4 regions of the Streptomyces sp. SLBN-31 genome follow, and region 2 is predicted to be linked to each of the others. Evidence: riboswitches for the same ligand, from Rfam matches in the RefSeq annotation. Region 2 holds a riboswitch; each other region holds the start of a gene.
The links. A riboswitch is a leader RNA that binds a small molecule or an ion and turns the genes downstream of it on or off. The one in region 2 is predicted to bind cobalamin.
Positions count from the first base shown of each region.

Region 1: linked by a shared signal. The riboswitch ahead of FBY22_RS30055 (cobalamin biosynthesis protein) and the one ahead of FBY22_RS41515 (HoxN/HupN/NixA family nickel/cobalt transporter) in region 2 are both predicted to bind cobalamin.
Region 3: linked by a shared signal. The riboswitch ahead of FBY22_RS16190 (CbtB-domain containing protein) and the one ahead of FBY22_RS41515 (HoxN/HupN/NixA family nickel/cobalt transporter) in region 2 are both predicted to bind cobalamin.
Region 4: linked by a shared signal. The riboswitch ahead of FBY22_RS33125 (prenyltransferase/squalene oxidase repeat-containing protein) and the one ahead of FBY22_RS41515 (HoxN/HupN/NixA family nickel/cobalt transporter) in region 2 are both predicted to bind cobalamin.

Region 1 covers NZ_VFNC01000002.1:2,179,982-2,187,414, forward strand. Annotated here, with positions in the region: gene FBY22_RS30030 (hypothetical protein) at 1-12, opposite strand, end outside; gene FBY22_RS30035 (alpha/beta hydrolase) at 584-1,702, opposite strand; gene FBY22_RS30040 (class II aldolase/adducin family protein) at 1,819-2,547, opposite strand; gene FBY22_RS30045 (inorganic phosphate transporter) at 2,831-4,075, shown strand; gene FBY22_RS30050 (hypothetical protein) at 4,110-4,337, shown strand; cobalamin riboswitch at 4,464-4,606, shown strand; gene FBY22_RS30055 (cobalamin biosynthesis protein) at 4,706-5,647, shown strand; gene FBY22_RS30060 (cobyric acid synthase) at 5,644-7,155, shown strand; gene cobN (cobaltochelatase subunit CobN) at 7,152-7,433, shown strand, end outside.
Region 2 covers NZ_VFNC01000003.1:847,186-854,618, forward strand. Annotated here, with positions in the region: gene FBY22_RS41510 (nucleoside hydrolase) at 1-946, shown strand, start outside; gene FBY22_RS41515 (HoxN/HupN/NixA family nickel/cobalt transporter) at 943-1,983, opposite strand; cobalamin riboswitch at 2,009-2,224, opposite strand; gene FBY22_RS41520 (metalloregulator ArsR/SmtB family transcription factor) at 2,279-2,638, shown strand; gene FBY22_RS41525 (LAETG motif-containing sortase-dependent surface protein) at 2,703-3,575, opposite strand; gene FBY22_RS41530 (DUF4142 domain-containing protein) at 3,827-4,555, opposite strand; gene FBY22_RS41535 (DUF6445 family protein) at 4,801-5,487, shown strand; gene FBY22_RS41540 (DUF6479 family protein) at 5,500-5,868, opposite strand; gene FBY22_RS41545 (luciferase family protein) at 5,975-6,379, shown strand; gene FBY22_RS41550 (Ig-like domain repeat protein) at 6,572-7,433, shown strand, end outside.
Region 3 covers NZ_VFNC01000001.1:3,522,323-3,529,755, forward strand. Annotated here, with positions in the region: gene FBY22_RS16180 (histidine phosphatase family protein) at 1-451, shown strand, start outside; gene FBY22_RS16185 (CbtA family protein) at 518-1,273, opposite strand; gene FBY22_RS16190 (CbtB-domain containing protein) at 1,296-1,517, opposite strand; cobalamin riboswitch at 1,554-1,699, opposite strand; gene FBY22_RS16195 (TMEM165/GDT1 family protein) at 2,120-2,701, shown strand; gene FBY22_RS16200 (ArsC/Spx/MgsR family protein) at 2,799-3,155, opposite strand; gene folE (GTP cyclohydrolase I FolE) at 3,190-3,834, opposite strand; gene FBY22_RS16210 (hypothetical protein) at 3,836-4,297, opposite strand; gene FBY22_RS16215 (DUF2231 domain-containing protein) at 4,383-4,955, opposite strand; gene FBY22_RS16220 (metalloregulator ArsR/SmtB family transcription factor) at 5,076-5,825, shown strand; gene FBY22_RS16225 (hypothetical protein) at 5,839-6,393, opposite strand; gene FBY22_RS16230 (hypothetical protein) at 6,849-7,160, opposite strand; gene FBY22_RS16235 (hypothetical protein) at 7,157-7,342, opposite strand.
Region 4 covers NZ_VFNC01000002.1:2,870,615-2,878,047, reverse strand. Annotated here, with positions in the region: gene FBY22_RS33135 (energy-coupling factor transporter transmembrane component T) at 1-165, opposite strand, end outside; gene FBY22_RS33130 (SCO2322 family protein) at 158-781, opposite strand; gene FBY22_RS33125 (prenyltransferase/squalene oxidase repeat-containing protein) at 778-2,004, opposite strand; cobalamin riboswitch at 2,118-2,253, opposite strand; gene FBY22_RS45450 (RidA family protein) at 2,378-2,755, opposite strand; partial or broken gene FBY22_RS45445 (nuclear transport factor 2 family protein) at 2,753-3,184, opposite strand; gene FBY22_RS33115 (MBL fold metallo-hydrolase) at 3,230-4,267, opposite strand; gene FBY22_RS33110 (aldehyde dehydrogenase) at 4,353-5,810, shown strand; gene FBY22_RS33105 (ferredoxin) at 5,817-6,050, shown strand; gene FBY22_RS33100 (tetratricopeptide repeat protein) at 6,104-6,967, shown strand; gene FBY22_RS33095 (LLM class flavin-dependent oxidoreductase) at 7,340-7,433, opposite strand, start outside.

The DNA.
Region 1 (7,433 bases), on a different contig from region 2:
ACGGGACGTCACGGGTGCAGTCTTCCGGTTGACGGTCCGAAAACCCAAACGGAAGGTCACGGGCGGCGACGGGACTGGCCAAGGGCGGCACCCTGAGGGCGGCCCGGGACCGAGATCAGGCCACCGGTTCGAGGTTAAACGGAACCGGGGCCAACGGTTCGCGCCGAAGGGCGTTGCGGAGGCCCGCCGGAAGCCGGCCGAGGGCGGCCGCGGAGACCCACCGGGAGGCCGCCGAGAGCCGGCGCGGAGAACCACCGGAAGACCGCCGAGAGCCGGCGCGGAGAACCACCGGAAGACCGCCGAGAGCCGGCGCGGAGAACCACCGGAAGACCGCCGAGAGCCGGCGCGGAGAACCACCGGAAGACCGCCGAGAGCCGGCGCGGAGAACCACCGGAAGACCGCCGAGAGCCGGCGCGGAGAACCACCGGAAGACCGCCGAGAGCCGGCGCGGCCGTCTACCAGGAGGGCCCCGAGGTCCGGCGCAGGATGCGCCAGAAGCGCCCCGAAGGCCGGCGCAGGATGGGTCAGAAGCGCCCCGAAGGCCGGCGCAGGACCCGCCATAAGGGCCCGCGCCCCGGTGGGGTTACATCAGCGGCGTCAGGAAGCGGCGCAGGGCCTCTTCGTAGGCCTTCGGGTCGGCGTTCCACATGGCCGAGTGCGGGGCGCCCCGGACGGTGTGCAGGGCGACCAGGTTGGGGTGGGCGTCGGCGAGGTGGCGGGAGTGCTCCCAGGGGGCCAGGGTGTCGTCGGGGCCGTGGAAGAGCAGGGTCGGGACGGTGAGCCGGACGGTCTCGGCGGTGCGGTCGCGGTCGAGTCCGGTGCGGCCCTGCGCGGCGCGCACCGCGAGCGGCAGCAGGGCGCCGGGGGTGCGGTGTGCCGCGGCGAGGGCGCGCAGGGTCGTCGGCCAGTCGAGCACCGGGGAGTCCAGGATCAGCCCGGAGATCCGCCCGCGCAGACCGGAGTGCGCGGCGGCGAGCAGGGCCATCGCGGCGCCGGTGGACCAGCCGTGCAGGACGACGCGTCCGGCGCCGTGGCTCATGGCGTAGCGGATCGCCGCGTCCAGGTCGCGCCACTCGGTCTCGCCGAGGTGGTTCAGGCCGTCCGGGGAGCGGGGGGCGCCGAGGTCGCCGCGGTAGGCCGGGGCGAGGACCGGGAAGCGCTGGCGGTGCAGGAACTCCATGACGTTCATGGACAGTTCGCGGGTGGTGCCGAGGCCGTGCACCGCGATGATCCAGGTGTCGCGCACGCCGGGGACGAACCAGGCGGGCAGGGAGCCGAGTTCGCCGGGGATGTCGACGTCGGTGTGGTCAAGGCCGAGGGCGTCGCGGGGGTTGCCGACGTGGAGGTTGGGGGTGAACCACACCTTGTCGCGACGTTCGAGGGTGCCGTGCGTGACACGTTCCAGCCGGCGCACGACGGTGTCGGCGGAGTGTTCGGCGGAGTCGAGGACGGGGCCGACGACCGCGTGACTGGCGTCGCCCGCGAGACCGTAGGTGCCGGGGCGCAGGGCCGCCAGGTCGCGGGTGAGGGTGACGCGGCCGGCCGCGGTGGCGTGCACGGTGAGGCGGGGCTCCGTGGGCAGGGGCCTGCCGGGCGCCGCCTTGAGCGCGGCGCCGCTGGCGAAGCGGCCGGCGGCCACGGAGGCCGCGCCGGCGGCGAGGGCTACGGTGACGGCGGCGGCCGTCGCTCTGACAGTACGCACCTGTCCAGTGTCCTGGCGGTACCGGTGACCGGCCAGCGGAAGGCGGGGGCGGGGTGATGTCGTGCGGCGGCGATGTGGTGTGCTCACGCCGTCCCGGTTACCCCGTGACGCCCGGGTCAGCGCTGCCCGTACCCCTTGAGCTTCTCCCCCACCTCGTCCAGCTGTTCGCGGGTCAGCAGGGTCGGTGACAGGCCCGGCACCGAGGACGCCGTCAGCCACAGGCGGCACATCCACTCCAGTTGGGCCGTGCGGTCGTAGGCCTGGTCGAGGGTGGCGCCGTAAGCCATCGTGCCGTGGTTCTGCAGGAGGCAGGCCGAGCGGCCGGCGAGGGCGAGCAGCATGTTCTCGGCCAACTCGTCGGTGCCGTAGGTCGCATAGGGGGCGACTCGGACGGGTCCGCCGAGGGCGGCGGACATGTAATGGATCGTCGGGAGCTCGGGGACGAGGGTCGAGACGGCCGTCGCGTGCACGGCGTGGGTGTGGACGACGGCGCGGGCGTCGGTGGAGCGGTGGATCGCGAGGTGCATGGGCAGCTCGCTGGTCGGGACCAGGGTGCCGAGGACCTGGCGCCCGTCGAGGGCGACCCCCGTGATGTCGTCCGGGGTGAGGCGGTCGTACGGCACGCCGGAGGGGGTGACCAGGACGGTGTCGCCGACCCGTACCGAGACGTTGCCGGAGGTGCCGACGACCAGGCCCTCGGTGACGGTGCGGCGGGCCGTGGCGACGAGGGCCTCCCAGGCGCGCGTCTCCTCGGGGAGCGCGGTCCTCGCCCGTCCCCGCGGCACGTCCCGCGCGTCCTTTCGGAGATCCCGCCCGTCACCCTGGTCCCGCCGCTGATCAGCCATGCCGCGATCCTGCCAAAGAGGGTGCCGGCCCGTCTCCGGGTGGGGCACTTCAGGACGGAAACCGACGCTCCGACTCGACATCGCATACAACCTCCGGCGCCGGGCACGGGTGCCACGGGCCGAGCGAGACGGGCATGGTGGACTGGAGCCAGGTGGTCGTGCCGAGCCGGTTCACCCCGGACGGCTGTTTTCCGACACCCTGATGCCCACCTCAGTTCATCTTCCGTTCACCCAGGTTATTTACGGTCAACCGTCCGATGACTTCGAACGATTGCCTGGGTAAATGGAAAACTTCTCGCTGATCCTCGCGATTGTGGTGGTAACCGCACTCGCGTTCGATTTCACGAACGGTTTCCACGACACCGCCAACGCGATGGCCACGACCATCTCGACCGGTGCACTCAAGCCCAAGGTCGCGGTGGCCATGTCCGCCGTGCTGAACCTTGTGGGCGCTTTCCTCTCCGTGGAGGTCGCCAACACGATCTCCAAGGGTCTCGTCGACGAGACCGGCATCCGTCCCGAGGTCATCTTCGCCGCTCTGGTCGGCGCGATCCTCTGGAACCTGCTGACCTGGCTGGTGGGGCTGCCCTCCAGCTCCTCGCACGCCCTCATGGGTGGTCTGATCGGCGCCACCGTCGCCTCGGCCGGCTTCGGTGCCGTGCACGGCGACGTGCTCGCGACCAAGGTTCTCCTGCCGGCGCTCGCCGCACCGATCGTGGCCGGTCTGGCCGCGTTCCTCGCGACGCGCTTCTCCTACACCCTGGACAAGAAGGCCGACGGCAAGGCCTCCGCCAAGGGCTACCGCGCCGGGCAGGTCGCCTCCGCCGGCCTGGTCTCCCTGGCGCACGGCACGAACGACGCACAGAAGACCATGGGCATCATCACGCTCGCCCTGGTCGCCGGCGGAGTCGTCGCCCCCGACGCCGACCCGCCCACCTGGGTCATCCTCTCCGCCGGTCTCGCCATCGCGCTCGGCACCTACATCGGCGGCTGGCGCATCATCCGCACCATGGGCAAGGGCCTGACCGAGCTGCAGCCGCAGCAGGGCTTCGCCGCCCAGACCAGCGCAGCCACGGCGATCCTGGCCTCCTCGCACCTCGGCTTCTCGCTGTCCACCACGCACGTCGTCTCCGGCTCCGTGATGGGTGCGGGCCTGGGCCGCAAGGGCGGTGTGGTGCGCTGGTCGACCGCGACCCGGATGCTGGTCGCCTGGGTTCTCACCCTCCCGGCCGCCGCGCTCGTCGGCGCGGGCGCCGAGTCCGTGACGGACCTCGGAGACTGGGGCACCGCCGTCGTCGCCGTCTTCCTGGTCGCCGCGAGCGCCGCGATCTGGAAGCTCTCGCGCCGCGAGGTCGTCGACGCGTCCAACGTCAACGAGACCGAGGAACCGCCCGGCGTGGTGACCACGGCCATCGCCGCCGTGACCCCGCCGCCCGCGGGCACGGTCACCGAGGAGCTGACGGCCACCATCGCGGCGCCGGCCACGACCCCGACCACGGAGCCGGTGAACCCGCCGGCCGCCGTCTGAGTCCCGAGCATCAGGTAACGAAGGAATCAGCAGCATGAAGATCGACTGGGCAGCTCTGGGCTCCGTCTTCGGCGTCAGCCTCGCGGTCACCGTGGGTCTCGTCGCCCTGTTCACCCTCGGCGTGATGGGCCTGTCCCGCAAGGAGCGGGCCGTGGCCGAGGGCAACTCGGCCGCTCTCGCGGCGACCGGGGCCTACGTGGCCTTCGCGGGATGCGCGGCGGCCGTCGCGTACGGAATCTCGCTGATCATGAACAAGGCCTGAGCCTCGAACGCACCTGTGATGCCGGGACGGTGATCCGTCCCGGCATCACGCGTTCCGGTGACCCCGGCGACCCCCTGCGTGTGGGCCTCAGCACACTCCCGCGTCGCAGGTCAACGGCAAGTTGACTGCCGTTCGGGCGCGTGGTGGACTGCCGGAGCCATGTACGGCGGCAAGGGAGGAAGCCGGTGAGATTCCGGCGCGGTCCCGCCACTGTCACCGGGGTAGATAGCCCCGGGAGCCAGGAACTCCCACCGCCGGTCTCGTCGAACCAGGGCGCGGACACCCTGAGTGAGGACATATCGCCATGCGCGGCTGCCTGTTGAGGTTCACCACCCCGGTCCCGCCCGACCCCTTGGCGGGCTGAGCCGGTGCGGGCCGATCGCGTCTTCGCGTACGGCGCCGCCGCCGGACTCCTCGGTGACCAGCTCCTCGGCGATCCACGCCGCGGACATCCGGTCGCCGTGTTCGGGCGTGCCGCCGGCGCCGTGGAAAGAGTGCTGTGGCGTGACCACCGCGGGTGGGGCGCGCTGCACACCGCCGTGTGCGTGGGCGGTGCCGTGGCCCTCGGCGCCGCGGCACAGTCGCTCGTACGTCCCTCCCGTACCGCTTCCGTCGCGCTGACCGCCGCCGCCACCTGGGCCGTGGTCGGCGGCACGTCGCTCGCGCGCGAGGCACGGACCGTGGGACGGGCCCTGGAGGCGGGGGACGTCGAGGCCGCCCGGGCACGGCTGCCGCATCTGTGCGGGCGGGATCCGCAGGCGCTGGACGCCGACGGGATCGCGCGGGCCGTGGTGGAGTCGGTCGCCGAGAACACCTCCGACGCGGTGGTCGGGGCGCTGGTGTGGGGGGCCGTCGGCGGTGTGCCGGGGCTGCTGGGCTTCCGGGCCGTGAACACACTGGACGCCATGGTCGGGCACCGGTCGGCCCGTTACCGGCGCTACGGGTGGGCCTCGGCGCGGCTGGACGACGTGGCCGGATGGCCGGGGGCCAGGCTGACGGCCGGGCTCGCGACGGTCGCCGGGGGTGACCCGGCGGGGGCGGTACGGGCCTGGCGCGCCGACGCCGGCCGGCACCCGAGCCCCAACGCCGGTCCGGTGGAGGCCTCGTTCGCGGGAGCGCTCGGGGTGCGCCTGGGCGGGACCTTGTCGTACGGAGGGCGGGTCGAGCACCGGCCCGTGCTGAACAGGGAGGGGCGGCCCGTGGAGGTCGGGGACATCGAGCGGGCCGTGCGGCTGTCGCGGCGCGTCGGACTGCTCGCGCTCGGCGTGAGCGTTGCCGCGCGCGCCCTGCTGAGGGGACGTGCGTCATGAGCGGCGGTGGGCTGCTCGTCGCCGGTACCACCTCCGACGCGGGCAAGAGCGTCGTCACCGCCGGGATCTGCCGCTGGCTGGTGCGACAGGGCGTCAAGGTCGCGCCGTTCAAGGCGCAGAACATGTCCCTGAACTCGTTCGTGACGCGTGAGGGCGCCGAGATCGGGCGGGCGCAGGCCATGCAGGCCCAGGCGTGCCGGATCGAGCCGACCGCGCTGATGAACCCGGTGCTGCTGAAGCCGGGGGGCGAGCAGAGCAGTCAGGTCGTGCTGATGGGCCGGCCCGTGGGCGAGTTGAGCGCGCGGGGGTATCACGGCGGGCGGCAGCAGAAGCTCCTCGGGACCGTTCTCGACTGTCTCGCCGAACTGCGGGGCACGTATGACGCGGTGATCTGCGAAGGGGCGGGCAGTCCGGCCGAGATCAACCTCAGGCGCACGGACATCGTGAACATGGGCATCGCCCGGAACGCCGGGCTGCCCGTGCTGGTCGTCGGGGACATCGACCGCGGGGGCGTCTTCGCCTCCTTCTTCGGGACGGTCGCGCTCCTCTCCCCCGAGGACCAGGCGCTCGTCGCGGGGTTCCTGGTCAACAAGTTCCGGGGCGACGTCAGCCTCCTGGAGCCCGGCCTCGACATGCTGCACGGGCTCACCGGGCGGCGCACGTACGGCGTCCTGCCCTTCCGGCACGGGCTCGGCATCGACGAGGAGGACGGGCTCCGGGTCTCCCTGCGCGGGACCGTGCGGGAGTCCAACACCGCCCCGCCGGTGGGCGAGGACGTGCTGCGGGTCGCGGTCTGCGCGATCCCGCTGATGTCCAACTTCACGGACGTCGACGCGCTGGCCGCCGAACCGGGGGTCGTCGTGCGGTTCGTGGACCGGCCCGAGGAGCTGGCGGACGCGGACCTGGTGGTGATCCCGGGGACCCGAGGGACCGTCCGGGCCCTGGAGTGGCTGCACGAGCGGGGACTGGCCGACGCGCTGCGCCGCAGGGCCGCCGAACAGCGCCCGATCCTCGGTGTCTGCGGCGGCTTCCAGGTCCTCGGCGAGCACATCGAGGACGAGGTGGAGAGCCGGCGGGGGCATGTGCCGGGCCTCGGAGTCCTGCCCGTGCGGGTGCGGTTCGCCCGCGAGAAGACCCTCACCCGGCCGGTGGGCGAAGCCCTCGGCGAGCGGGTCGAGGGGTACGAGATCCATCACGGGGTCGCCTCCCTGAGCGGAGGGGAACCCTTCCTCGACGGCTGCCGGGTCGGCCAGACCTGGGGCACGCACTGGCACGGCTCGCTGGAGTCGGACGGTTTCCGGCGCGCCTTCCTGCGCGAGGTGGCGGCCGCCGCGGACCGCCGTTTCGTGCCGGCCGGCGACACATCGTTCGCCGCGCTGCGCGAGGAGCAGCTCGACCGGCTCGGCGACCTGATCGAACAGCACGCGGACACGGACGCGCTGTGGCGGCTCATCGAGTCCGGCGCGCCGCAAGGACTGCCATTCATTCCACCGGGAGCGCCCGCATGAGCACTGTGTTGTTGTTGTCCACCGCCGACACGGACCTGTTGGCGGCGCGGGCCGCGACCGGCGCCGACTACCGGATCGGCAACCCGATGCGGGTGAACGTCGCCGAGGAGCTGCCGGGGCTCGTCGAGGGCGCCGACATCGCCGTCGTACGGCTGCTCGGCGGCAAGCGGGCGTGGGAGGACGGGCTCGCCGCGCTGAAGGCGTCCGGTGTCCCGACCGTGCTGCTCGGCGGCGAGACCGTGCCGGACGCGGAGCTGATGGCCGAGTCGTCCGTGCCC
Region 2 (7,433 bases):
GGTGATCATCGACTGTGACACCGGTGTCGACGACGCCCTGGCGCTGTTGTTCGCCGTGCGGCATCCGGGGCTCGATCTGCGGGCGGTGACCTGCGTCGCCGGCAACACGGACGTGGACGGCGTTGTCCGTAATACGTTGACCGTGCTGGAGCAGGCCGGGGCGCCGGACATTCCGGTCGCCCGGGGGGCCGAGCGGCCGTTGATCGAGCCCGCGCGGCCCGCCCCGGTGCACGGGGTGGACGGTATGGGCGATCTCGGGCTGCCCGCGCCCCGGCGGCGGCCGGTCGACGTCGATGCGGTGACCTTGCTGCACAGGGCGATCGTCGGTTCGCCTCGTCCGGTGACGCTGATTCCCACCGCTCCGCTGACCAACATCGCGCTGCTGTTGCGGACCCATCCCGAGGTCACCCGCAACATCGAGCGGATCGTGTTCATGGGCGGCGCGGTGGCGACCGGCAACGCCACGCCCGTCGCCGAGTTCAACGTGTGGCACGACCCCGAGGCGGCCGCGGTGCTGCTGACCGCCGGGGTGCCGATCACCATGTACGGGCTGGACGTCTTCACCCAGGTCGTCGTGCCCGGTGCGGACGTGCATCGGCTGCGGGCCAGTTCCGAACCGGGGACCCGGCTCGCCGGTGAGCTTCTCGCCCATCGGCCCGCCCATCCCGGTGAGGCGCCCGAGGCCGAGGAGGCCGGTGGGCTGGGGGACGCGGGGGCCGTGTGCGCGGTCGTCGATCCGGCGGGGATCGGCACGCGGCTGCTTCCGGTCGAGGTCTCCCTCGCGCCGGGGGCGACGCGGGGGCAGACGATCGTCGACCGGCGCCCTCGGCCCGGCGAGGCCGAGCACCATGAGGGCGACCGTGAACAGGCCCTGGTGGATGTGGCGTTGGACGTGGACGTGGAGCGGTTCGTGAAGTTGTATCTGGAGACTGTGGAGCGGGCCTAGTCCGCTTCGGCCGTGCGTGCGGTCCAGCGCTGTTCCACCTTCGCCAGGCGCCAGTACGTCAGTGCTGCCGCCCATACGACGATGAACAGGCCGACGATGACGTAGCCGATGTTGCCGACGTCGAGGCCTGCGAGTTCCATCGTGCCGATGAAGAAGGCGACCACGATGGACAGGCCGGTGATGGTCAGGTTGTAGAAGACCTTGCGGACCGGGTTGGAGAACGCCCACTGGTAGGCGAAGTTCATGAAGGTGCCGTCGAGCGTGTCGAACAGGCACATCCCCGCGGTGAAGAGGAGCGGCAGGCACAGGATCGCGTACCAGGGCAGGCCCGCCGCCGCTCCGGAGCCGGCCATGACCATGAGGGTGACCTCGGTGGCCGTCTCGAAGCCGAGCCCGAACAGGAAGCCGACCGGGTACATCTGGCCGGGGCGGCTGATGGAGCGGGTCAGGCGGCCCAGGAAGCGGTTCATGAAACCGCGGGAGTCGAGGTGGCGTTGGAGCTCGTTCTCGTCGTACGTGCCCGCCCGCATCGCCCGGAAGACGCGCACGATGCCCACCAGGGCCACCAGGTTGAGCGCCGCGATGAGGTAGAGGAAGGCACCGGCGACGGTTGTTCCGAGGAAGCCGAGGACCTGGTGGGTACCCGAGTTCTGGTTGGTCACCTTGTCGGCGAGCTGCGTGCCCGCCGCGATCATCACGGCCAGCACGATCACCACGCTGGAGTGCCCGAGCGCGAACCAGAACCCGACGGACACCGGCCGCTTGCCGTCGGCCATCAGCTTGCGGGTGGTGTTGTCGATCGCGGCGATGTGGTCGGCGTCGAAGGCGTGCCGCACGCCCAGTGTGTAGGCCGTGATGCCCAGGCCGATGCCGAAGGCCTTGGAGCCGACCTCGTAGTGGCCGGGGACCACCAGGAGGAAGAGGATTCCGAAGGCGACGATGTGCAGGGCGGCGATCACCGCCACCAGTCCCGCGGTCTTGACGGTGTCCTCGCGTCGCCAGCGGAAGGAGGCGTCCTTGGTCTCGGGCAGGGTCATGCCATCAGCTCCAGCACCTCGTGGATCTTTCGTGAGCTGCCGTGGCCGGTCTCCTGGCTTACGGGTCGTGCGTCCGTCGTCCCTGCCTTCCCAGCCGTCGTGAGACGACCAGTGGCTGTCCCTTGCGGGACGCGGGACGGGGACTCCCCGATTTCAGTGGCGAGGGCCGCTCCGGTATCGCACCGGATTCCCGAACGCCACGGCCCGCTCACCGTAGGCGACCCCACGTATCCCTGCATAGCTGCGCACCTGCGCAGGTATTCAAGATCACATATGGGGCTGCGAGGATGACCCCATGCATCTCGTCCCGGCCGATCGCGCAGACCGGCGCACCATCGACGGCCACCGGGTGTGCGACGCCATCGCCGCCATCGGTGACGAGGCCCATGTGCGCATGTGGGCCGACCGCTTCTCCCTGCTCGCCGACCCCAAGCGGCTGGCCCTGCTGCTCGCGTTGCACCGCACGGGGCCGCTGGCCGTGTCCGACCTGGCGATCGCGACCGGTATGAACGACCCGGCCGTCTCGCAGGCGCTGCGGCTGCTGCGCGCGGCCGGTGCGGTCGCCGGGGAGAAGGAGGGGCGGGTCGTGCGCTACCGGCTCGTCGACGAGGACGTACGGCTGCTGCTCAAGCACTGTGCCGCCGACGCGAGCTGACGTGCGGATGTGACGGACGCCCCGGAGCGGGGGATCCCCGGGGCGTCCGTCGTTCGGGAGTGGTCTAGGAGCGGGCGCCGCGTCGGCGTCGGCTCGCGACGACGATCGCCGCGCCGCCGGCCAGGAGCACCGCCGCGCCGCCGGCGATCATGCCGGAGTTGCCGCCGCCGGTCTCGGCGAGGTCGCCCCCGCCGCCGTTCGGCGTGGCCGCCGGGACGCTGGTGGACGCGGACGCCACGGGGGTGTCCGGTGTCGACTCCGAGGCGCTCGGCGTCGGGGTGGACGGGGTCGTGGAGGGCGTGGCGGGGGGCTGCGACCCGGTGCTCGTGCAGTCCTTCGTGCCGCCGTTCCAGGACGCGATCAGCTTGTCCTTGATGACCGCGTGGTCCGGGCCGGCCGGCAGGTCGCCGTGCTCGAAGCCGTCGTTCGCGCCCTGCTTGCCGTCGAACTTCGTGGCGCCGCGGTAGAGGTCGATCTGCGCGAAGCAGCCCGCGTCCGGCACCGCGATGTCGAGGGAGTCGGTCCGGCCGGGCTTGACCGTCACCGTGTCGAAGTCGACGAGGACCTGCTGTCCCGAGGTGGCGAAGGTGGCGCCGTGGGCGAGGTAGGAGGCGAGCGAGGCGGTGCAGGTGGAGGCGTCGCCTGCGGTGCGGACCTTGATGTGGACCTTGCCGTCGTCGGTGGGTCCGAGGTTCTGGTCGTCGACCTTGACGGAGTCGTAGAAGTCCGTGCCGTCGAGGGAGAACTGGCAGCGGTCGGTCTCCGTCTTGGTGCCGGCGCCCGTCCCGGGCTTGTAGGAGCCACCCGACTTCCAGCCGTCTCCGCCGGGGGCGCCGCCGTGCGCCCAGGCGCCGGAGGCGGTGGCGGCGCAGAGGGCGAGCGTCGCGACGCCCGTTCCGAGGAGGCGGCGCGCGGTGACACGGCTCGCTGTGGACATGGCGGATCCCCACTTCGGCATGTGCAGCACCCGGCGAGGGCCGCGCGGGCAGCGTGAGGGCATGCCGCGGCCGGTCCTGCCGGGGTGATGGTCGAAAGAAACACTGGGCTCACTGGTCACATGAGCCTCAGTGCGCTCACATCGTGGAGCCCGTGATCGAACGCTGTCAACCTGCGGTGACGCAGCGGTAGTTCAACCGTCCATCACAATTTCGACACAAGCGGGAGGTGGTCCTTCCGGGTGTCCCGCGCTCAGCCCACCGTCGGGGTGGGGCTGGCGTTCGTGCTGGGCTCGCCCGGCAGGACCGGGGGTTGGGTGGTGCTGTCCACCGGCGGGGTGAGCACGATCGCGGGCTGACCTGCGACCGGGGGCGGCGGGGTCAGGTCCTTGGCGGGCAGCTTCGGCGGGGTGGTCTCCTGGAAGAGCACCTGGTCGAAGTTGACCAGGCCGGTGTTCTCCATGACCGTGATGTGGTCCAGCACCGTGGCGTTGGCCTGGTCGGCCAGGGTCCGCACCACGGTGTTCTTGGTGGTGGAGCGGATCTTCGCGATGGTGTTGAAGATCGAACCGTGCGTCACGCGCAGGATGTTGGCGAAGTCGGTGTCGAACTGCTTGCCGCTGTCCGCCTTGAGCGTGTTGACGAACCCCACCTGCTGCGGGCTCGCCACATTGGGAATCGTGATGTTCAGCATCGTGCTGATCTTGCGGCAGCTGGCGTCCAGTGCCGCGTGGCCGTCGATGAGGTGCTTGCTGGCGGTCTTGACCGCCGCGCTCTGCCCCTTCTGCAGCCCCAGTTGACCGACGGGGTACTCCCACAGGCCGGCGGCGCGCACCTTGACCACGAAGTCCCGGTCCGCCTCGGTCAGCGGCCCCCACTGGGTCTGCGCGATGACTCTCGTCCCCGAACTGGACACGGTGTTCACCCCGAGCATCGAGGGATAGGCGAGTGCGACGAGGGTCAGACTGAGGGCACCGCCCACGAAGAGAGTTCCCGTCGCGTTCCGCGAAAAGCGCACCGTGCCTCCTGCCCAATCGGTTGTCCCGCCGTCCTGAGGCGGGGGTCGGACGGAGATGAGTACGGACGGCACCGGGGAACGGAACCTTTTGATTCGGTAAAATCCCACGGGTGTGAGTCAGATCATGGTGCTGTGCTCATGACAGGGTTGACGGAATGTTGACCACTTCTCGGGAGAGTCCAGACGAGCCCCCGACCTAGATTCGGCCCATGTCCCCACAGCCCACGCCCCGGGTTCCCGCGGCCCTTCCGGTCCTGCCGTACCGCAAGCCCACCAAGGGCCGCGACTACTGGGTCCTCGACGACGTGCTGCCCGACGTGGACGCCGTCCGCGCGCGCTGTCTGGCGAAGGACGACTGGGTGCAGGGCTACCCCTACACCTCGGAGACCTGGCCCGGGCTGCGCACCATGCCGGGGCTCGAACCCGCGGAGCTCGCCCGGGTCGAGCGCCTGGTGCGGCAGGCGACCGGGGCGAAGGAACTGTGGGTGCAGCAGGCGCCCGGCGGCGGCACCCTCAACCACAACTGCGTCCAGGTCGTCGGCGAGGGCGAGAGCGAGCCGCGTCCGCACACCGACTCCCGGGCGCTGTGCCGGTACGCGGCCGTGCTCTACCTCAACCCGGGCGTCGGCAAGGACTGCGGCACCGCCTTTTATCGTCAGTCCCTGCCCGGCGGGCGGCTCGGCGGCAACATCGTCCAGGCCCCGCACAACAACCTCGTCGAGGCCCTCGGCACGCGGTACGTGCCCGCCGACCACTTCGAGGAGGACGTACGCGTCCCGCACAAGTACAACCGGCTGCTCCTCTACAGCGCCAACCTCGTGCACAGCGCGACCGGTTACACCGGCAGGACGCTGGAGGAGAAGCGGATGACGGCGGTCTTCTTCTGGATGGCGTGAGCCGCCGGGACGCTACCTGTGTCCCAGGCCCCCGCTGCCGAAGGAGCCGCTGGAGCCGGGCATCCAGCGCCGGCGGTGCTGATCCTTTCCGGTCCGCGTTCCCGCGTGGTGCAGCTCGTACGGCATCATGCGCTCGCCGTCCTCCGAGTGCGGGACCTCGTCCGGTTCGCGGACCTCGCTCATCTCGTGGACGGCTCCGCCGTCGGGAAGGTGGGGCTGCTCGCCCGGCAGGGGCCGCGGGAGCTCACGGTCGCTCACCCGCATGCCGAACCAGAAGGCCCAGATCAGGGCACCGGCGATGACCAGGCCACCGACGAAGGCGGCGATCACGTTGAGTACGTCACCCGACGTGGCCGCCATTTCGAACGTCGCGGTACTCATGTACCGATTATCACCCAAACGACGCGTTTGGCGAGGCCACGTCTCTTGAGGGTTACGGTTGCCGCAATGCCTGGTGTCGCCGCGGTGAGCGCCTCACCATGGGCACATGACACCGGCTCAGAAGGCCATGGACCGACTCGCGGCATGGCCCGACCTCACCCCGTGCGAGGCCGGCTGCGGAACGGGCCGGGCGTTGCGTTCGGCGCGGGACGAGATCGTGCACTTCCACTCCGGACGGGACGTGGACCTCCACCTCACGGCTCCCGCGATCCAGCGGCTGCACTACGACTTCGCGGAGTCGTCCGCGATCCGTCTGGTGCCCGGTTCGCGCTGGGTCACCGTCCACCTCGACTGCGACGCCGACGTGGACCTGCTGCTCGGCCTGGTCAGCGTCGCCCTCAAGGCCCACGACCGGCAGGGCGAAACGCCGGGCGCCGACCGCCTGCCGGGGACCGTGTGCAACTTCCGCCGGGTGACCGTGCTGCAGCGCGACGAGGGCGGCGAGGACTGAGCGTCACCCGCACGAAACCTCCCCATCACCCGAAACTCCCTCCACGACTGTCACAGGCATGACATACGCTGCTGACAGCAGCCGCGCCCCGTGCGCCACCGCCGTCGAGCGGTCGTGCCCGGGCGCCGCGCGGCGCTTTCGACCACCCGGTGCCACACCGGGTTCTCTCGTGGGGGTATCAGTACTGTGCGCATGCGCAGCATCTCGACCGCGACGGCACTCGCGGTCCTCTTCGGCTCGGCGGCGCTCGCCGTCGGCGCGGCGGGACCGGCCGCGGCCGACTCCGCAAAGATCCTGCCGGTGAAGTCCGTCGGCGACATGGTCGTCGACGGAGTCCACAAGGTGGTGTACATCTCCGACCCGGTCGGCGGGAAGATCCTCGTCGCCGACTATTCCGGCACCGTCCGGGCGACACTGGGCAGCGAGCCCGGGGTGACCGGTCTGGCGCTGTCGGCCGACTCCGGCACACTGTACGCGGCGGTCAAGGGCGAGAACCGGATCGTCACCGTGGACACGCAGACGGTGACCCCGGCCCTGAGCTACTCGCTGGGCACGGCCGCGCCGCGCGACCTGGAGGTCGTCGACGGCAGGATCTGGTTCTCCTACGACTCCGACCTCGGGTTCGTCGACCCGGCCGGCGGCGAGTCGGCGGTCCACCTCGACCAGGCGCCGGGCGATCTGTCGGGCCAGGTGCACCTGGGCGCCGACCCGTCCGCACCGGACGTCCTGGCGGCCGGCGACGGCAGCACGCTGGCCGTCTACGACGTCTCGGCGGACGGTGCCAAGCTGCGGGTCAAGGGCGGCCTCGACTCCGGCGGCAAGCAGGTCGACATCACGCCCGACGGCAAGCAGGTCCTGACCTCCTGGGGCAGCGGCTACGGCTTCCCGGCGTACTCGACCACCGATCTGAGCAAGGTGACGGACTACCCGGGCAACGCCTACCCGAACGCGGTCTCCGTCGCCCCCGACGGCTCCGTCGCCGGCGGCTCCTTCTCCTGGTACGACCCCGACGTGCACGTCTTCCGGCCCGGCGGCACCAAGCCGGTGCGCGAGT
Region 3 (7,433 bases), on a different contig from region 2:
CCGTGTCCTCACTTCCCCCAGTCTGCGCTGCCGGGAGACGGCCGCCGCACTCGGACTGCGCGAGGGTGACCCTCGGGCGGAACTCGCGGGCCTGCACGTGGGCCGGTGGCAGGGCCGCACGCTCGACGAGGTCGGCTCGGCCGAGCCGGAGGCGGTGGCGCAGTGGCTCGCCGACCCGGCTTCGGCGCCTCACGGCGGGGAGTCGGTGCAGCAGCTGTGCTCGCGCATCGGACAGTGGCTGGACAGCGAGTACGTGGCGGACGACCGCACGATCGCCGTCGTGGAGCCCGATGTCGTGCGGGCCGTGGTGGTGCAGGTGTCGCAAGCGCCGCCGACGGTCTTCTGGCGCATCGACGTGGCGCCTCTCACGGCGACGGAGATCAGCGGCCGAGCGGGACGCTGGAACCTGCGTGTGGGGCGCCCTCTCGGCGGGCGGGACACCGACGGCTGAGGTGCCGGAAAACGCCAGAGGGCCCTCGGACGGTTCCGTGGACCCTCTCGCGTGTGGCGGCGCCTGTCAGTTGAGGCCGGCCGCCGGTTGGCGTGCCGTGGCAGCCGCGGCGGGCTTGGGATTCAGCAGCCGTTCGGCCAACTCGCCGAAGACCAGACCGAATCCGGTCCACAAAGCCATCTGGATGGCCAGCGCGGAGAGCCGGAAGCGCCACAGCACGGTGGCCGGGAACTCTCTCGGCACCTCATTGACGACGGGCAGGAACGCGTACGCGAGCCCGATCACCAGCACGAAGGCGGCCACCGCGACCACGGTCGCCCACCATGTGCCCAGGGACGGCGCCAGGCGCTTGCCCAAGATCGTGGCGGCGATCGTGAGGAGGACGCTGAGCACCATCATCAGGAAGTACAGGGTGGTCCGCTTGCCAATGGTGTCGGGGTGGCCGACGGACGGCGGGTTGGCCGGGTACTTCAGGAAGGGGACGACGTAGACGGTGAGCAGTGCGCAGCCGGACAGCAGCAGTGCCGTCGCGCGGGGGGTGAAGCGGCCGACGCGGCCGAGTGCGAAGGCGTAGGCGAGGGCGGCGATGCCGCCGAAGGCGACCCCGTAGATGAGGACGCCGGTGGCCAGGCCGGCGGTGGACTGCAGGGAGCGGGAGACCACTTCCATCTCGTGCCCGTGGGAGTGGCCCTCCTCGAAGGCGATCGCCTTGTCGACGTACGGCTCGCCGAGAAGGTAGGCCACGACCAGCGCGAGCACGCCGGCCGCGAGGCCGGCGAGCATGCCGCGCACGAGGAGGTTTCTTACCGTTGCGGAGTTCATGGAGCGCTCGGTGTCCCTTGCCTCAGTGGCAGGGGAAGCCGAGCAGGTGGCGGGCGTCGTGCACCCACTCGTGAACGTCCGTGCCGTTGAACACGGAGGTGGCGCCCTGCTCGGCGCCGACGAAGTACAGCAGGACCAGCATCAGGATGCCGAAGAAGACCGCCCAAGGAGCGATCGCGCCGATCGGCAGCTTGGCGGGAAGAGCGGGAGTGGTGGCAGTCGGCTGGGCGACATGCTGCGCCATGGCAGGGCCTCCTCTGGGAGTTCGCGTCCCATCTCGGTGGTGCACATGACGACGGCTACGGGTCTGACTCGCCGCCACCTCTTCGCGAGGCGCAGGCACACAGTGGCGCGACCGTTCCGGATTCCCACCGGCTTCCGTCTTGCCGTCGTCGATATCCCAGCGACCGTACCGCGTGTCGCGAACATGGCCAAGACCGCACCACCTGGAGTGATGCATCTCGCGGCGGAAGGGGGATGCGGCGATGGTGCAGTCGGTGCTCGCGTGGCGGCGCACCCCGGCCGTTGGTGAGGGAGACAGGGGGATTGAGCCCTCGTGTCGGAAGCCGCTGCCTGCGGACCGTCCGGCGGCCGTTACACTGGTCGGCAGCGAAGGGGAGTAGTCCCGCAACACCGGCAGGTCGACATACTGGATGTCCACGGATGTCCCGGCCTCCGGGCTCTCGCATCACATGGTGCGGGGGTGGACGAGACCTTCGGCCAAGGCAAGACCCGGCCCGCACGGCTGTGCGGGCCGCTCCGTCATGCCGGGCCGAGTGGTTCTTCCCGTCGCCCGCCTGGGTGCCTCACGAGCCCGTGGCCCGGCCCCGGCAGAAAGCACCAGTAATGACCTTCGACCCCGTGGCGCTCGTCACCGCGTTCGGACTGATCTTCCTCGCGGAGCTGCCCGACAAGACGATGTTCGCCTCGCTGGCCATGGGCACCCGCATGCGGCCGCTGTACGTGTGGTTCGGCACCTCCACGGCATTCGTCGTGCACGTGACCATCGCCGTGGGCGCCGGCAGCCTGCTCAGCCTGCTGCCCACCCTGGCCGTCAAACTCGTCTCCGCCGCCCTGTTCGCCTTCGGCGCCGTCGTCCTGCTGCGAGGGTCGGGCGACGATGAGGACGAGACCGCCGGGAAGACCGTCACCGGTTTCTGGCCCGTCTACACCACTGCCTTCATGGCCGTGTTCATCAGCGAATGGGGTGATCTGACGCAGATCACCACGGCCAACCTTGCCGCCACGAACGGCTGGCTGCCCACCGCGATCGGATCCGCCGCCGCCCTGATGTCTGTCTCCGCCCTGGCCCTGCTGGCCGGGCGGTTCATCGCCAAGAAGGTGCCGCTGAAGACCGTGCAGCGCTTCGGTGCCCTCTGCATGGCGGGCCTTGCCATCTGGACCCTCGTCGAGGCGGTCACCGGCTGAGCCGGTCGGCGGCTGGCGGTGGTGCTGGGTCGCTGAGGCCGCGCGTGCCGGCCCGGGGATCGTTCGCGGCAGACCCGGGCCGGCGGCGACGGCGCGTCTAGGGCAGGACGGACCGGACAGCGTCCGGTGTGCGGCCGATCACCGTGGTCCCGTCGTCCGCGGTGATGATCGGTCGCTGGATCAAGGACGGGTGGGTGGCCAGCGCGTTGATCCAGCGCGCGCGGGAGGCGGTTTCGCGGGGCCGTGCGGAAAGGCCGAGCTCGGCCGCTTCGGGTTCGTTGCTGCGGGTGATGTCCCATGGCTCCAGCCCGAGGCGCAGCAGTACCTCCTCGATCTCCTGCGCCGTGGGCGGTTCCTCAAGGTAGTGCCGCACGGTGTAGGAGGCGTCTTCCGCGTCCAGCATCGAGAGCGCGGAGACGCACTTGCTGCAGCCGGGGTTGATCCAGATTTCCATGTAGTGGGTCTTTCGGTACGCGGGGGAGCGGTTGTCAGCCGGGCAGGCCGGTCAGTGTGAGGAATTCGCTGCGCGAGCGGGCGTCGGTGCGCAGCAGGCCTAGCAGGGTGGAAGTCATGGTGGTGGTGCCGGTGGCCTGGACGCCGCGCAGGGTCATGCAGGTGTGCTCGGCCTCGATGACCACCCCGACGCCTTTGGGCTGCAGCTGGTTCTGCAGCCAGTCCGCCACCTGCTTGGTGAGGCGCTCCTGTACCTGTGGCCGACAGGCGAAGTGTTCCAGGATGCGGGCGAGTTTGGACAGTCCGAGGATCCGTCGGCCCGGCAGGTAGCCGATGTGGGCGGTGCCGACGAAGGGCAGCAGATGGTGCTCGCACACCGACCGCAGGGGAATGTTGCGGGCCAGGACGAGTTCGTCGTACCCCTCGTCGTTGGGGAAGGTCGTCAGGTCGAACGAGCGGGGCGAGAACAACTCGGCATAGGCGCGTGTCATACGGCCCGGAGTGCCGCGCAGGCTCTCGGAGTCGGTGCTGATGCCCAGAGCTCGCAGGAACTGCCCGGCGGCCTGCTCGGCGGCTGCCAGGTCGGTCTCCTGCTCGACGGGGGAGACCACATGCAGGGCAGGCACCTGCTGAGGTATCGGCTCGGACGAATGCGACAGGGCGGCGTGGTGCTGGGACATGTCAGCTGCCCCCGACACTCAGGGCGGACAGCAGGACGAGCAACACGGTCGCCACGGCGAACAGCCCGTGCGCGATGACCACGGCGACGGGGAAGTGCCGCTCAGCGGGAACGTCCTGTCCGGCTCCGGCTCCGGATGCGGCGCCTGCTCCTGCTCCTGCTCCCGCCGGGACGGTGGCGTGCGAGCGGTGGACCGGGATCCAGCGGGCCAGCATGACGAATCCGAGCAGCGCGACGGGTACCAGCAGGATGAAGGCGGTCCAGGCCAGAGCCTCCTTGTCGGCGACGACGTAGACGATCCATACGACCAGTCCGATCGCGGCGAGGGCGAAGTGGCCGAAGATCACCGGGACCGGGAGGTGGCTGCTGCCGCCGCGGGCACCGCCGCGTGAGAGCCAGGTGCCGAGCATGTAGAAGCCGCCGAGAGCGGTGATCACCCAGGTGACCAGTGCGGCGATGTCCATGAGAACTCCAGTTGGGGAAAGCGGCTGCCCAGGCCTATGCCGGACAGAGGGAGCCGATGCCGGACAGAAGGAAGAAACGGCCGGGTCAGCCGGTGCGACCCTGTGCACCTGGCTGTACGGGGGTGAGCTTCTCGGCGTGTGCGGGGGTGAACCCCTCGGCCTGGGTCGCCTCGTCGGCGACCCGGACGCCGTAGCGGTAGGACAACTTGCCGCCCAGCCATCCCGAGACGCCCAGTACGACGAAGGTGGCGGCATTGAGCGCCAGCTGCCCCGCCCCCACGCTGCCGGAGGGGCCTCCACCGGCGTGCCGCCACAGGAAATTGCCGAGGTAGGCGGCGGTCACCAGCAGGTTCAAGGTCATGTGGACCAGGCCCACCCGGAAAGCACGGGTACCGGTCGGGATGGCGAACAGATCCAGGAAGCCCACCGTGGCCGCCGCCAGGGCGCCGATGACGCCGAGGGCGATCAGCCACATCGCCCCCCGGGACAAGAACTCCGGCCCCTTCACGAGGTGGGAGGCGATGTCGAAGACCAGGGCGGCCGCCCAGGCTCCGATCGGCACGGTGACGAGGATCGGGTGGAACGGGTGCCCATAGGGGCCGGCAAGCGCGGCACTGACCGGCTGCTTGGCCTGATGCGGCTGATGAGGCGTGGTCATCGGGGCCACCTCCTTATTTCACCAACAAATCTTGGTCTTATTCCGGGAGGTGGTCAAGTCCTCCAGCTCAAGCACGCGCGATTCGCCCACGCCGAGGACAGTTGGCGTTACCGTGATGATGTGACCTCCGACATGACCCCGCCCACCTCTTCCGACGACGCCGCGATCGAATCCGTCAGCGCGCTCGGCGAGGGCACCCGGCGGCAGATGTTCGCCTTCATCCGCCGCGCCCGTCGCCCCGTCACACGCGACGAGGCGGCCGCCAGCGCCGGCATCTCCCGCAAACTCGCCGCGTTCCACCTCGACAAGCTCGTCGACGCCGGCCTGCTGCGCGCCCGCTACGCCTCTCCCACGGGCGTCCGCAAAGTGGGCAGGCAGCCCAAGGTGTACGAGCCCACCGACACGCCGATCCGCGTCAGCATCCCCGACCGCCGCCACGAGCTCCTGGCCGACCTGCTCGTCCAGGCAGTCGTGACCGAAGGCGAGCACGAGACCGCGGTCCAGGCGGCGATGCGCACGGCCGGACAACGGGGCCAACAACTCGGCGAGGAGGAACGCACTCAGACGCGCCCCGGCCGGCTCGGCGCCGAGCGGGGTCTGACCCTGTGTGAGCGCATGCTCGACCGGCACGGCTTCGAACCCTCACGCGAGGCCCCCGACCGGCTACGACTGCGCAACTGCCCCTTCCACCCCGTAGCCGCCCAGGCCCCCGACCTCGTCTGCGGCATGAACCACGCCTTCCTCACCGGCTATCTGCAAGGACTGCGCGCTCCGGCAGTCGAGGCGGTTCTGGCTCCGCGCCCGGGCGAATGCTGCGTCGAACTCCGTCACACGGCGGTACGCGACGAGACGGAGGGGGCGGCCCCGTGACGCCCCCGTGGGATCACGATCTGCGAGTGGTGGGTGGCTCGGCCCAACCGCTGGTGGTCACAACCTCCCGTGCGATGTCGACGACGCCCCGGCCGTCCGTCGCCACGCGCACGGTCGCTGCGTGGGCCCGCTGATCCAGGAGCCGCGCCTTGCGGACGCTTCCTTCCAGCTCCTGTTCCAGCTCCGAGCCGAGTTCTCGTCCCAACAGCCGCTCCCGGGCGGTGATGTCGGAGGCGGTCAGCAGGACGCGTGTGATCCTCACCCCGGCCCCCATGGCACGTTCGAACATGCCGGTCGCCTCGGGCAGCACGCTCACGGTGTTCGTGTAGATCAGGCGCCGGTAGCCGCGCCGGGCGAAGTTCGCCCACACGGCGGTCAGATTGCTCTCGGTGATCTCCGCGCGGTGAGGGTCCCCCTCCGGTGCGGGATGTACCTGACCCATGAAGTCACCATCGATGATCGCGTGAGCCACTGCCTGGGAGCGCAGCAGCGCCGAAACCTCCCACCCCACCGTCGTCTTGCCGACACCGGCACGTCCTCCGATGAGCAGTACCTCTGCGTGGTTCATGCGCAGAGCGTGCCAGCGGGCGCCCACGTCACGCGATCCGATATCGATTAGGCCGTCTGACCCCGGGTATGTCCCGCACCGGGAGGCGGGGACGAGCCGGTGCGGAGAGTCGTGCTGACCGCGATGTCGTATCACCGGTGCCGACGGCTGTGGGCGTGGCATCGTGGCCGGGTGACGCATGGGGAAGAACAGGAGTGGCTGGCGACTCAGCGTCCGTCGCGTGCGCGCGAGGTCCAGGCCGGGCGCCTGGCCTGGACGGAGATCGACCTGATCGACATCAGAAACTCACCGCGGCCTACCTCCGCGCGCAGCTCCAGTCCGGCGTCTCCCCGTGGCAGGCCGAGTGCGAGGCGCCGGCGTCCGACCTCGATGCGGTCGGGCGGGTCGAGTCCAAGTAAGACCCTGGGGCGGCGTGAAGTCAGCCGCCGTAGGCCCACCCGTGCGGTTCACACCTCTCAGAGGTCGAGTACCGCGCGGATCGCGTTGTCGACGAGCTCTTGCTGCTCCGCGCCGATGTTGCCGTGCAGCGTGCCGGTTTCGAAGCGGATGGCGGAGAGCTGGAGGAGGTTCACGGCGACGAGGGAGGCGTCGACCGGGGTGGTCAGGTGCACGCTCATCGCCGTGTCGGGGTGCTGCGCGGGGGCGTGGAGGACCAGGACGACGACGGCGTTGTAGGCCTCGGCGAGGCCGTCGAGGCTGACGACGAGGACGGTGCGGGTTCCCTTGCCGGTGTCGACGTCCCACACATCGCCCTTGCGGATGGTCACAGGGCGTCGCCCTCGCCGGTGAGGTCGAGGGGCGCGATGGAGGCGAGCTTGCGGGCCGCATCGAGCGTCATCTGACGGCGCACGGCGCGCAGGATGTAGTCGTTCAGTGAGGGTGCGTCGGCGGCCGCGTCGCGCAGCGGTTTGTCCATCGCGTCGGGGATGCGGAGGGTGATGGCAGTCATGACGCCAAATTTAGTGGCATCGATGCCGTCACGGAAGTCGTCGGGCCGGCACCTCGACGAAGCCGTCCCGACGGCGCCGCACAACCACACC
Region 4 (7,433 bases), on a different contig from region 2:
GAGGAGCAGGGGGTTGCCGGTCCGGGTGGCCGCGGTGCCGAGCGCGAGCGACCACAGCCACCAGGCCCCGGGGTGCACGAGGAGACGCCGCTGCCGCGACCGCGGCACGCAGACCCGCGGGGCGCCGCCCTGTTCGGACCGCTCGGGATCGTGGGTGTCAGGCATGCCTGCGCCGTCGTGCCTGCCATGCCGCCGCGGCGCCCAGCAGCGCGACCGCGCCCGCACCCACCCACAGGCCCGCCGAAGGGCCGCTTCCGCCGCCGCCCGTGTGCTTGTCCTCGGCGCTCGACACCTGCTCGCCGCACCCCTTCGCCGGGTACCCGGCGATCGCGCAGAGCAGGGCGTTGGTGTCGTAGCGCAGGGGCTTGGCGACCGCGGCCAGGGCGTCCGCCGTCGTCGCGTCGGACGGCACCCGGGCGCATGCCGTGCGGCGGGCGGGCGGCTGCTCGGCGGACGGGGCGTCCTTCGCCGTACCGAAGTCGATGAGCAGGGCTATCCGCTTCTCGCCCCGGACCGCCGGAGTCCGTGCGCAGATCGCCGCGAAGGACGTCGCGCCGCGTGGCTTCGCCGCGTCCCCCGAGTCCTCGCTGACCGAGAAGCGGAAGCCCTGGACGTCGCCGTCGGCGGGGCGGGCGGTGGAGGGGCCCTGGGTGGCGTAGGTCCAGTGACCGGAGTCGAGGGTCCAGAACGACCAGTACCGGTAACCGGTGGCCCCGGCCGGTGCGGCGAGGCCCAGGGTGAGGAACAGGGTCGTGAGGAGGAGGGTCGCGCGGCGCGTCACCGCTGACGCCTCCTGCCGCGGAGCATCAGCGCGAAGCCGATGAGGGCGCCGACGAGCAGGCCGCCGCCGACCGTCCAGGCCACGCCGAGGGAGTCCTCGTCCTTGCCGGCGGACGCCTTGGTGCCGTCCGGGCCGGCCGTCGGGTTGTCGTCGACGCCCGCGGGGGCCGGGCCGGTCGCGTTGAGCTTGGCGACGAGGTCCAGGCCGCCGAAGTCGTGGACGTCTCCGCCCCGGGCGGCGGACGCGGCGAAGATCAGCTGGGCGTAGGCGGCGGGACCGGCCTGGGCGGCCCAGTCGGCGGCGTGGGACTCCAGCCAGTGCAGCGGCTTCGCGGCCTGGGAGTTGAGGCCGGCGCTCGACAGGGCGACGACCGCGTCGGCCGTGTTGCCGTAGTCGGGCTGGGGCTTGGCGCCGGGCAGCGCGGTGGTGAGGTGGCCGCTCTTGGCGAGGGACTTGGCGAGCCAGGCGGCGCCGTTGTCCGCGGCGGGCTGGTGGCCGGAGTCGCTGTCGGGGTCCGCGCAGCCCGCGGGCGCGTCGGTGTCGTCCTGCCTGCTGCCCGCGACCGTCTCGCCGAGCAGGCCCAGCACGGCCGCCGCGGTGGCGTCGGCGTTGGCCGCGAGCCTGCCCTTCTTGTCGGGCTGGTAGGCGAAGGCGCCCGCGTCGGGGCCGTCGCAGGGCAGCGCGAGGCCGCGCAGGGCGTCGTAGGGGGACTTGCCGTCCTTGTGGAGGTTCGGCACCGTCACGCCGGCCTGGGCGAGGGCGCCGATCACGACGGACGTGGAGTTCGCGTCGCTGGCGCCACCGGCGGTGAAGCCCCAGCCGCCGTCCTTGTTCTGCACCGACTTCAGCCAGCCGACGGCCTTCGCCACCCGGCCGTCGTGGCCGCCGATCTCGGCGAGGGCCTGGACCGCGGCCGCCGTGCTGTTGGTGTCGGCCTTGCACGGCGCGCCGGCGGTGGCGCGGTAGGCGGCGAAGGAACCGTCGCCGCACTGCTGCCCGGCCAGCCAGGCCACGGCCGCGTCGGCCGGCTCGACGCCGACGGTGCGCTGCGCGAGCAGGGCGAGCGACTGGCGCCAGACGCCGTCGTACGTCGGGTCGGAGGTGCCGTAGAGGCCGGTGGGGAGCGATGCCGAGGGGGACGGCGAGGCGGCGACCGCGGGGGTCGCGCCGCCGAGTACGGCTACGGCGGCCAGCGCCGCGGCGCTGTGACGGATGACGCTCATGATCGGCTGCTGCCTCTCCCTGGGGAGCCGGAAAGCAGCACGGGACAGCCCCGGGCGGCTCGGCTCCGTATACCTCGACGGTGCCGTGTGGCGGCGGGGAGCCGGCACACGTGAGCCGGTCACGATCCGTACGGGGCACTCCGGCTGGCCGGTCCGGGTCGGACCGGGTCACGGTTGCGGGTCAGCGCCGGATTCGCACCGGCTTTCCCCCGTACGGGTGATGACGACCCGGACACTGTACCCGCGGGTCAGGAAGGTCTGAGCGGTGGCTGTGCGTGACGGAGGTCACCGACGCCGACGCCTCCGACAGCCGGCACAGCACCAGGGCCAGATCGCCGGCGGGACGGGCCCCGGGTTCTCTCGCGCCCGTGGGTCAGCCCACGACGGCCACCGCGTCCACCTCCACCAGCACCCCCTCCCGCACCAGGCGCGCCACCACCGTCGTCCGGGCCGGAAGCGGGTCGCAGCCGGTGAAGAACTCCCGGTAGACGGCGTTGAACTCGGCGAAGTGGGCGCGGTCTGCCAGGTAGCAGGTGCAGCGCACGATCGAGCGGCGGTCACCGGCCACGGCCGCGACATTGGCCAGCACCAGGCGTGCTTGCTCGGCGAAGGCGGCCGGCATTTCGTGGGTGCCCGGATGCAGGGGTCCCTGTCCGGAGGTGAACAGGAAGGGACCGGTGCGCACGCCCTGCGACAGCGGCGGTTCGGTGCCGTCGGAGAAGCGGACGTAGGGCGCGGCGTCGGTGTGCACGCGCTGCGGGCCGCCGCCGAAAGGCAGGACGAGGGTGCGGGCGGCGAGCAGCCAGGTACCGTCGGCGGCCCTGCGGAAGGCGTCCTCGTAGTGACCCACCTGGTACGGCGGCCCGGCGGGCAGGATGCCGCCCGGGTGGCCGTCCAGGCGGTACGTCGTGAAGTACGACGTGGCCGTGGCCGTGTCCGGACCCGTCACGGTGACCCGGACGTTGGACATCACGCGGCGCGAGAGCCGGTCGGCGGGACGGGCGCCGAAGTACGTCCGCAGCGCGTCCCGTCCCTCGATCCGTCGTTGGCCCTCCGGCCACTGGCAGACGCCGTCCTCGGTGAACAACTCGGCCACGGTGGCCGGTTCACCGAGATCGAGGCGGTGGACGAAATCGAGGATCAGGCGTTCGCAGGCGCGCTCGGCGAGAAGGTTCTCCATGAACCCGTATTCATACGCGGTCTACGGCTGTGTACGTCACCGTATTCATACGCGGTCGACGGCCGTGTACGTCACCGGATCGCTCCCCGGCACCGCCTCCGCCCGGCCCAGTTTCACCAGTCGTCGCAGATGCGCCTCCGCCTCGGAGACGGCGATGTTGCGCGAACCGTAGGGGATCTGCTCCCAGGGCCGGTTCCACTCCATGCGCTCGGCGAGCTGCCAGGGGGTGAGGGGCGCGGCGAGCAGGCTCAGGAGCCCGGCGAGGCGCTCCTCGTGGTGGGCGAGCAACTCCCTTACGCGGGACGGCCCGTCGGTGAAGGCGTGCTGGTGGGCCGGGAGCACCTCGGCGGGGGCGAGCCGGCCGACGCGTTCGAGGGAGTCGAGGTAGTCGCCGAGGGGGTCGGTGACCGTGGCGTCGTCCGGGTCCTCGTAGAGGCCGATGTGCGGGGTGATCTCGGGAAGCAGATGGTCCCCGGAGAACAGGCGTCCGTGGCCCGGCAGTCGGGAGGGGTGCTCCTCCTCCAGGTGCAGGCACACATGGCCGGGGGTGTGGCCGGGCGTCCAGATCGCGCGCAACCGCCGCCCCGGCAGGTCGAGCAGCTCGCCGGGCACGATCTCGCGGTCGGGCAGGGCGGGGGAGAGGCCGGGCAGGGCGGCGCGCGGGGCGGGGTCGCGCAGCGGAGCCACGTGCTCCTCCGGGGCGCCGGCGGCCGTGAGCTTGGCGGCCATGTAGGTGAACCAGCGGTCGGCCCGGGTCTCACGGGTGCGCCGGACGATCGCCGTGTCGGCCGCGTGCATCGCGATCCAGGCACCGGAGGCCTCACGCACCCTGCCCGACAGGCCGTGGTGGTCGGGGTGGTGATGGGTGATCACGACACCGTGGATCTCCGAGACGTCGGTACCGCAGGCGCGCAGCCCCTCCGCCAGCACGGACCAGGCCCCCGGGTCGTCCCAGCCGGTGTCGATCAGGACGGGCCCGCGGTCGGTGCCGACGACGTACACCAGGGTGTGCCCGAGCGGGTTGTCCGGAATGGGCACCCGAACGGACCGTATGCCCCCGCCATGATCGAACGTCTCCGCCATCTGCCCTCCGCTCCACGGCCATTGCCCACTATAACTAGAACTGGTATCAGTTCCTGAAACACCGTCAGAAACGAGGGCAGTGGTGATGGCCGAGCTCTTGGAACACGGACAGCTGTTCATCGGAGGGGAACTGACCGATCCCCTGGGCGAGGACGTCATCGAGGTGATCTCCCCGCACACCGAGGAGGTCATCGGGCGGGTGCCGCACGCCTCGCGGGAGGACGTCGACCGGGCGGTGGCGGTGGCGCGCCGGGCCTTCGACGAGGGGCCCTGGCCGCGGATGTCACTGGACGAGCGGATCGAGGTGGTCACCCGGATCAAGGACGCGATCGCCGTACGGCACGAGGAGATCGCCCGCGTGATCTCGTCCGAGAACGGGTCGCCGTACTCCTGGAGCGTCCTCGCGCAGGCCCTCGGCGCGATGATGGTGTGGGACGCGGCGATCACGGTCGCCCGGAACTTCACCTACGAGGAGCGGCGCGACGGCGTGCTCGGGAAGATCCTCGTGCGGCGCGAGCCGGTCGGGGTCGTGGCGGCCGTGGTTCCCTGGAACGTCCCGCAGTTCGTCGCCGCCGCCAAACTCGCGCCCGCGCTGCTCACCGGCTGTTCGGTGCTCCTCAAACCGTCGCCCGAGTCGCCGCTGGACGCGTACATCCTCGCCGACATCACCAGGGAGGCCGGGCTCCCGGAGGGCGTGCTGTCCGTGCTGCCCGCCGACCGGGAGGTCAGCGAGTACCTGGTCGGGCATCCCGGGATCGACAAGGTCTCCTTCACCGGATCGGTCGCCGCCGGCAAGCGCGTGATGGAGGTCGCCGCGCGCAACCTCACCCGCGTGACACTGGAGTTGGGCGGCAAGTCGGCGGCCGTCGTGCTGCCGGACGCGGACGTGGCGACGACCGTCGCGGGGGTCGTGCCGGCGGCCTGGATGAACAACGGCCAGGCGTGCGTGGCCCAGACGCGCATCCTGCTGCCGCGCTCCCGCTACGACGAGTTCGCCGAGGCCTTCGCCGCAGCGGCCGGCGCCCTCGTGGTCGGCGACCCGCTCGACCCGGCGACCCAGGTCGGCCCGCTCGTCGCCCAGCGCCAGCAGCGCCGCAACCTCGACTACATCCGCATCGGCCAGGAGGAGGGCGCCAAGATCCTCACCGGTGGCGGGCGTCCGGCGGGGCTGGACCGGGGCTGGTACGTGGAGCCCACCCTCTTCGGCGACGTCGACAACTCGATGCGGATCGCGCGGGAGGAGATCTTCGGCCCGGTCATCTGCCTGCTGCCCTACGGCGACGAGTCCGAGGCCCTGAAGATCGCCAACGACTCGGACTACGGGCTGAGCGGCAGCGTGTGGACGGCGGACGTCGGCCACGGCATCGACGTGGCGCGGCAGGTGCGGACCGGGACGTACTCGGTGAACACCTTCAGCCTCGACATGCTGGGCCCGTTCGGCGGCTACAAGAACTCCGGCCTGGGACGGGAGTTCGGGCCCGAGGGGTACGGGGAGTACCTGGAGCACAAGATGATCCACCTGCCGGCCGGCTGGGAGGGCTGAGCGGTCATGGGGGACCGCTGGCACGTCGAGGTGGACCGCTCCGTGTGCATCGGTTCGGCCCAGTGCGTCCACCGGGCCGAGGGCGCCTTCCGGCTCGACTCCGCGATGCAGTCCCATCCGGTGGAGCCGGACACCGACGCGAACGAACGGGTGCTGGAGGCGGCCGAGAACTGTCCCGTGGAGGCGATCGTGGTCACGCTGTCGGGAAGCGGGGAGCCGGTGTTCCCGCCCGAGGAGTGACGGTTACGCTCCTGCGGTCGGCGTAGGAACAATCCGTGAGCGGGGCAGGGTACGTGCACAAGGCCGAGGCCAGAGAGCTGATCGAGCAGGCGCGCGAGGCATGGGAGGCCGAGGAGTGGCTGCGCGCCGCCGACCTCTACGAGCGGGTGCTCGGCCACTTCCCGGACGAGGGGCCGAGCGCGGTGTGGTGGTACGACGCCGCGCTCGCCCACAAGTTCCTGCGGAACTGGGCGAAGGCCTACGAGCTCGGCCGTGAGGCCGCCGCCCGTGCCCCGCACGGCGAGGGTGATCCGGCTTACTGGAACCTCGGTATCGCGGCGACGATCCAGCGCGACTGGGCGACGGCCCGCGAGGCGTGGGACGGCTTCGGAATCGACCTCCCGGAGGGGGAGGGCGAGATCATGGGCTCCTTCGGGCACGCATGCGTGCGGCTCGACACCGGCGGCGAGCGCGAGGTCGTGTGGATCGAGCGGCTGTGTCCGACGCGGGGACGGGTGGTCAACGTGCCCGTCACCGGCGGCCGGCGGTACGGCGAGATCGTCGTGCACGACGGTGAGCCGAAGGGCGAGCGGATCATCGACGGGACGACGTATCCCGTGTTCGACGAGCTGCTGCTGTTCGAGGCCTCCGAGCTGCCCACCCTGGAGGTCACCGTGGCGGCCGGCGAGCCGGACGACCTGCGGGCGCTGCTGGATCTGTTCGGCGAGCACGGTTACGGCGCCGAACCCGCGAGCAGTGTCCGCATGCTCTGCGCCTGCTGCAGCGAGGGCACCCACCAGCAGGAGCGGAGCCTGCCGGCGGGCGCCCAGACGGTGTCCCTCGCCGCCCCCGAGGAGGAGGCGCGACAGCTGCTCGCGCGGTGGGCGCAGGGCGCGACGATCGGGCGCAGCTGGAGTGGGTTGTCGACGGTCGGGTGAGGTCCCGGACCGCCGAAGAAATGCCGCACGCCCGCGGTCCCTCACCGCCGACGCCTGTACGGCGGGGGTGAGTGCGGCGACTCGTGCCAGTTGCTCGCGCGGTGGGCGCAGGGGGGGGCGGCGGTCGGGCGCAGTTGGAGCGGCCTGGTGGTGGTCGGGTGAGGCGCCGGGGCGGGGTGTCGTGCGCCTGCGGTCCCCTCATGCCGGTGTCGTGAGGGACGCGGACGCCCGCACGGCGGGGGTGAGTGCGGCGACTCGTGCCAGTTGCTCGCGCGGTGGGCGCAGGGGGGGGCGGCGGTCGGGCGCAGTTGGAGCGGCCTGGTGGTGGTCGGGTGAGGCGCCGGGGCGGGGTGTCGTGCGCCTGCGGTCCCCTCATGCCGGTGTCGTGAGGGACGCGGACGCCCGCACGGCGGGGATGAGTGCGGCGACTCGTTCCAGCTGCTCGCGCTGGGAGCGCAGGTCCAGG